Thiosocius teredinicola: one gene and its partner. The protein of the gene in region 1 interacts with the protein of each later gene in a pairwise test. Links are inferred from orthologs where the notes say so. Each region holds a gene or a part of one and is shown on either strand. Other genes may lie near its edges.

Region 1 (3,322 bases):
CGCAACGGGGCCGATTCAATACCGGGAACAAAAAAAGGGCGCCCGAAGGCGCCCTTTCTTTTCGCTTACAGATCGAATGATCTGGGATCAGGTGCTGGAAGACCCGCGAGCACCGGTGAATTCCGGATAGGCTTCCATACCGCACTCCGAAACATCCACACCCTCGTACTCTTCCTCTTCCGATACGCGGATACCCATGATCGCCTTGATCACCAGCCAGACAACGAAGCTGACGACGAACACCCAGGCAAAGATGGTTCCCGCACCGACCAACTGACCGACAAAGCTTGTTTCACCGTTGGTCAGCGGCACTGCCATCAGGCCCCAGAAGCCGACCACGCCGTGCACCGAGATGGCACCGACCGGATCGTCGATCTTCATCTTGTCCAGGGTCAGGATCGAGAACACGACGATCGCACCACCAACGGCACCGATCAGCGTGGCAGACAGGGCCGACGGAGTCGAAGGCTCGGCGGTGATGGCCACCAGGCCGGCGAGTGCACCGTTGAGTGCCATCGTCAGGTCAGCCTTGCCGAACAACAGACGGGCAACGATCAGCGCAGTCACCAGACCACCGGCAGCCGCCGCGTTGGTGTTCAGGAACACCATGGCGACCGAGTTGGCGTTGGCGATATCGCCGAGCTTCAGCACCGAACCACCGTTGAAGCCGAACCAGCCCATCCAGAGGATGAAGGTACCCAACGTAGCCAGCGGCAGGTTGGCACCCGGGATAGCGTTCACGCGACCATCGGCGGTGTACTTGCCCTTACGCGGTCCAAGCAGCAGAACACCGGCCAGTGCAGCCGCGGCGCCTGCCATGTGAACGATGCCCGAACCGGCGAAGTCGGAGAAGCCGAAGTCGTCGCCAAGACTGTACAGACCGAAGACGCTACCGCCGCCCCAAGTCCAGTTGCCTTCCATCGGGTAGATGAAGCCGGTCATGACGACGGCGAACAACAGGAAGGCCCACAGCTTCATACGCTCGGCAACCGCGCCCGATACGATCGACATTGCGGTCGCAACGAACACCACCTGGAAGAAGAAGTCCGACGCGCTCGAGTAAACCGCGTCACCGTCAAAGCCGTTCTCTGCCGACGACTTCAGCGCATCCGCGACCAGCGCTTCACCGCCTTCGATACCGGCCAACAGCACGCCACCGTCATACATCAGGTGATAGCCGATGACCATGTACATGATGCAAGCAACGGCATACAAAGCGACGTTCTTGGTGAGGATCTCGGTCGTGTTCTTCGCACGAACGAGGCCCGACTCGAGCATGGCGAAACCTGCCGCCATCCACATAACCAGCGCACCACAGATCAGAAAATAAAACGTGTCTATGGCGTACTGGAGTTCAAAGATATGATTCTCCATTTTTAGCAACCCCCGGCAGGCTTAAAGTGCTTCAGGACCGGATTCGCCTGTGCGGATGCGAATGGCCTGAGAAAGTTCGTAAACAAAGATCTTGCCGTCGCCGATCTTGCCGGTTTTGGCAGCGGCACTGATGGCTTCGATAACCGCGTCGAGCTGATCGTCATCGATCGCGATTTCAACTTTGATCTTGGGAAGGAAATCGACGACGTATTCAGCGCCGCGATACAGTTCGGTATGGCCTTTCTGGCGACCGAATCCCTTGACTTCGATAACGGTGATACCCGTGACGCCGATGTCGGAAAGGGCTTCACGCACGTCATCGAGCTTGAAGGGCTTGATGATGGCTGCAACCAGTTTCATAGGTACTTCTCCTAGGCCACCTGCGACAATGGCAGGTGGCCAGTGAAAAAATTAAATGGTTAGTTTTTTAGGTTCGGCTTACAGCGACTTGGAAACGGTGAATGCAATGTGATCGCCGCAAACAGCCGGCGTGCCGTCACACAATCCATCGTCGGCGGTATCGGTGTAGCTGAGATCGAAACCAAAGCCGGCGTATTCGGTCGAAACACCGAGTTTCCAGTCTTCGTAGTCGAGATCAGGCAGACCGCTCTTCTCGTCGATGTCGGTCACGCCGTAGTGCGCCGAGATCGTGAAACTGCCGACCGGCACATCGATACCCAGGTCGTAGTACATGCCGTCGCCGACATCGAAGAAGTCAGGGCTGTAGTTGACGGTGAAGCCGGCTGCCAGTACGCCGAAGTCTTTGGAAATGCCAACGTGGAATTCGTCGGTATCGGTTTCATAACCGATGTTCGGATCGTTCTCGTCGCTATCCGGGTAGTTGTAACGGACGTAGCCAACGTCCAGATCGACCGGCCCAACCGTGCCCGCCCAACCCAGGTAGGTGTCGATTTCGATGCTGGATCCGGCGAAGAACTCGTCGTCTACGTTGGAAGCCCAGATGCCGGCATAAAAGCCCGACTCGTGCTCGTAATCGAAGCCGCCCTGAATCGCAAACGAGTTATCGTTCTGCGAAATACCGCGGAAAATGTAGTTCGTGGTGAGTGCGACATTGCCACTGAACTCTGCCATTACAGATGTCGACGTCATCAACAACGCGCTGACTGCAAGGGCTGCCTTCTTCATCTTCATATTTGGTTAACTCCCTAAGGCTGTGCTTTTGAAAAGATCGGTGTTGAACACGCGACTGCCCCAGCATTTAGCACGACATATGCCAACGACTCTTTCTTTTTGATTTTCATTTGGTTACAGCCTGACTACGGTACCTTTTGGCGCTGCTCTCGCACCAAAAGCAAACTTTTGTGGAGAGCCCGCCCCAAGTTGGTGCATCATCTTGGTGCATTGATGAAACTGGACACCCGGAACGCGGTTTCTTACCCTTCGCTGCTCGCGGCAACTGGCCGTCGGAGGACAACATGCTGGATCCCAAACTGTTCGATGACCTGTCGCGGCGCGTCGCCGAAAACCTGCCGCGCGGCCTGCAAAATTTGCAGAACGACGTGCAACGCAACGTGCGATCGAGCGTCGAAGCCGCACTGGCGAAACTGAATCTGGTAACCCGCGAAGAGTTCGAGATTCAGCAGGCGGTGCTGCTGCGCACCCGCGAGAAACTCAAAGCGCTCGAAGATCGCGTTGCGGCCATGGAGGCCGACGCCAAGCGCTGATCAATCCGGCCTGCTACAGCGCAGGCCCTCAGGACCAAGGAAGGTCATGGCATTTGCAGTAACACACTGTCGCGCCGCTATTGGCGTCGACGCCCCACCGGTAGCCGTCGAGACTCATCTCGCCAACGGTCTGCCCAGCTTCAACATCGTCGGACTGCCCGAGAAGGCGGTACAGGAAAGCCGCGACCGCGTGCGCAGCGCGCTGGTCAACAGCGGATTTGATTTCCCCGCCAGAAGGATCACGGTCAACCTTGCCCCTGCAG
Region 2 (3,233 bases), 4.5 Mb from region 1 along the record:
TGCAAGACCGTCGATGCCGACGGCGTGGTGGGTTATACCGACGTGCCGGCGGGTGAATGTCCGAACAAGGTCGAGCTCCCCGATTATTCGCGCTACTCGCCGCGCCCAATCGAACGACCAGCCAACCTGTCGTCGGGCAGCAATGCGCCTGCCGCACCGGAAAACTTCACCGGTTACACAGCGATGGTGATCAGCCAGCCGGAAACCAACGGCACCGTGCGCAACAACGAAGGTAAGGTGCCGGTCGCCATTTCTCTGCAACCGGGCCTGCAACCGAACCACACGGTAAAGATCTATCTGGACGGCACCGCGGTTTCCGGTGCTTTCGATGGTCTGGCAATCGAGCTCAGCGGCGTCGATCGCGGCACGCATACCGTGCGCGCTTCGGTCGTAAATGCCGCCGGTACCGTATTGATCAGTTCCGATTCCGTTGTCTTCACGATGCGTAAAGCTGCGCTGGATGCCGCCGAAGATGGCGATTCCGGCGACAATGGAGATGGTGACGGCGGTGATGGTTCCAACGGCGATGATGACAAAAAGCCGTTCGACCCCGACTATGGTTCCAGTTTCACTCCGTCTGGCGACACGTCCTACGAACCTGGCAGTGGCGCCAACTACAAGCCGGGCACTAGCGGCATCTCGACCACGCCCGGCAAAACCAACCCTGCGTTCAAGCCAAGTTATTCAAAATAAACTCCATGCACTAAAATAGTGCGTGGAGCCTGCAGGTATGCGCCGTGATCGGGCGCATGCCTCGTCAGCCTTCCCCAAGCCGTTGATTTCGCCTTGCAAAATGGGCATTTACGCAACGCCTGTCGTGGCGCGTCATGGCCCAAACTTTGCTTCAGAGGATGCATGCAGGTCTCGATCGAACCCTTGTCCTTGTTAAGCACCAGTATTCTCGACAATTTGGCTTCCGCCGTTGTGGTGTTCAACGAGGATCTTCGCGTCAGCTATCTGAACCAGATGGCCGAGATGCTGCTTGCCATTAGCGCAAAACATGTCCTCGGCGAACTACCGACCAGCTGGATGGCCTGTCATGGCGAACCCCTGGTCGATCTGATCGAGGCCGCCACGATCGGCGCGCCGATCACCAAGCGTGGTGTGGTGTTGTCCACCGACCGCGCCGAAGTCACCGTCGATTGCACCGTCACGCCGGTGGTCGACGAAGACGGCAAGCAGATGACCATCGTCGAGCTGCAGCAGATCGATCGGCACCTGCGAATCAGCCGCGAAGAACGGTTGATCAACCAGCAGGCACTGACGCGCGACGTGGTCCGCGGCCTGGCCCATGAAATCAAGAATCCGCTCGGCGGCTTGCGCGGTGCCGCTCAGTTGCTCGAAAGCGAACTCGAAAGCGAAGAGCTCAAGGAATACACGCACATCATCATCCAGGAGGCCGACCGCCTGCAGGAGCTGGTGAATCGCATGCTCGGCCCCAACCGCCGGCCGAGCTACGCACCGGTCAACGTGCACAATGTGCTCGAGCGGGTGCGCTCGCTGGTGCTCGCTGAAACCGGCGACCGCATCTCGATCGTTCGTGACTACGACCCCAGCATCCCCGAGCTTGTCGGCGATAGCGATCAACTCATCCAGGCGGTGTTGAACATTGTTCGGAACGCGACACGCGTGCTCGACGATGACGGCACAGTGACATTGCGTACGCGCATTCAACGCCAGATCACGATCGGTTCGGGTCGTTATCGTTTGGGCGCCCAGATCGACATCGTCGACGATGGACCGGGCATTCCGCCGGAAATCGCCGAGACCCTGTTCTTCCCCATGGTGACGTCCGGCACGGGCGGCATGGGCCTTGGACTGTCAATTGCACAGTCTTTGATCAATCAACACAAAGGGTTGATCGAGTGCACCAGCCGTAAGGGCGAAACCACTTTCACAATTTTGTTACCGATCGGTGAAGACATCGGCACCGATAGGGGTAAGGAGAACGCTGCCCGTGACTGAGAGAAACCAGGTCTGGGTCATCGACGATGACCGCTCGATTCGCTGGGTTTTGGAAAAGGCCCTGACCAAAGCCGGTATGCACGTCACCAGTTTTTCGAGCGCCAACGGCGTCATGGAGGCGCTTGAGCGCGGCCAGCCCGAAACGATTATTTCCGATGTGCGCATGCCGGGCATGGATGGCTTCTCTTTGCTGGAGAAGATCAAGCAGGCCTATCCCGAACTGCCGGTCATCATCATGACCGCGCATTCCGACCTCGATAGCGCCGTCTCTGCGTACCACAGTGGTGCATTCGAGTACCTGCCCAAGCCCTTCGATATCGAAGAAGCAGTCGACCAGGTTCAGCGCGCGTGCAAGCTGCGGCGTGAAGCGCGCGCCAGCGCAGAACACGAAACCACCGCGGCGACCGAAATCATCGGTGCTGCGCCGGCGATGCAGGAAGTGTTTCGCGCCATCGGACGACTGGCGCGCTCCAACATCACCGTGCTGATCAACGGCGAGTCGGGTACCGGTAAAGAGCTTGTTGCGCACGCTTTGCACAAACACAGTCCGCGCGCCAAGGGTCCGTTCATCGCCCTGAATATGGCCGCAATCCCGCACGACTTGCTGGAATCGGAGTTGTTCGGCCACGAAAAAGGCGCTTTCACCGGTGCCCAGGCGCGACGCGTCGGGCGGTTCGAGCAGGCGCACCAAGGCACCTTGTTTCTCGACGAGATCGGCGACATGCCGTCCGAGCTACAGACACGCCTGCTACGCGTGCTGGCCGACGGCGAGTTCTACCGCGTCGGCGGTCACGAAGCGATCAAGGCCGACGTGCGGATCATCGCTGCCACCCACCAGGACCTCGAGCAATTGGTCATGGAAGGACGGTTCCGCGAGGACCTGTTCCACCGGCTGAATGTCATTCGCGTGCACCTGCCGTCATTGCGCGAACGGCGTGAAGACATTCCTTTATTGATGGATCACTTCCTCAAGCGCGCGGCACAGGAGCTGGGCGTCGAAAGCAAGACTCTGCTGCCGGAGACCATTAAGGAACTCCAAGCGCTAGAATGGCGCGGTAACGTGCGTCAACTAGAGAACACGGCACGCTGGCTGACGGTTATGGCGTCGGGTCGCGAGATCCATGTCGAAGATTTGCCGCCAGAGCTGCATCGCGAACACGATTCGGAAACGAGCGAAGGGGATTGGCGCACGACGTTGCGCATTTGGATTCGCAACAGCCTCAATGCCGGCAAGGTCGGCCTGCTCGACCAGGCGATGCCCGAGTTCG

The links.
Region 2: the proteins of glnK (region 1) and glnL interact in binary tests that used the Escherichia coli proteins (3 or more experiments, as listed by UniProt). The link is inferred for Thiosocius teredinicola from one-to-one orthologs.

Annotation. Positions count from the first base shown.
Region 1 is NZ_CP019936.1:4,518,388-4,521,709, forward strand. What follows is about bases 66-3,064. They hold glnK (P-II family nitrogen regulator), read right to left. Parts: upstream 1,735-3,064; coding sequence 1,396-1,734; downstream 66-1,395. Other genes in these bases: B1781_RS21360 (ammonium transporter), read right to left, coding at 88-1,374; B1781_RS21370 (TorF family putative porin), read right to left, coding at 1,813-2,526; B1781_RS21375 (accessory factor UbiK family protein), read left to right, coding at 2,811-3,059. In the rest of the region: B1781_RS21380 (YifB family Mg chelatase-like AAA ATPase), read left to right, coding at 3,106-3,322. UniProt on the Escherichia coli protein: Involved in the regulation of nitrogen metabolism. Regulates the activity of its targets by protein-protein interaction in response to the nitrogen status of the cell.
Region 2 is NZ_CP019936.1:17,685-20,917, forward strand. The notes cover bases 1-2,910. They hold glnL (nitrogen regulation protein NR(II)), read left to right. Parts: upstream 1-855; coding sequence 856-1,965; downstream 1,966-2,910. Other genes in these bases: B1781_RS00075 (DUF4124 domain-containing protein), read left to right, coding at 1-693; ntrC (nitrogen regulation protein NR(I)), read left to right, coding at 1,958-2,910. In the rest of the region: more of ntrC, read left to right, coding at 2,911-3,233.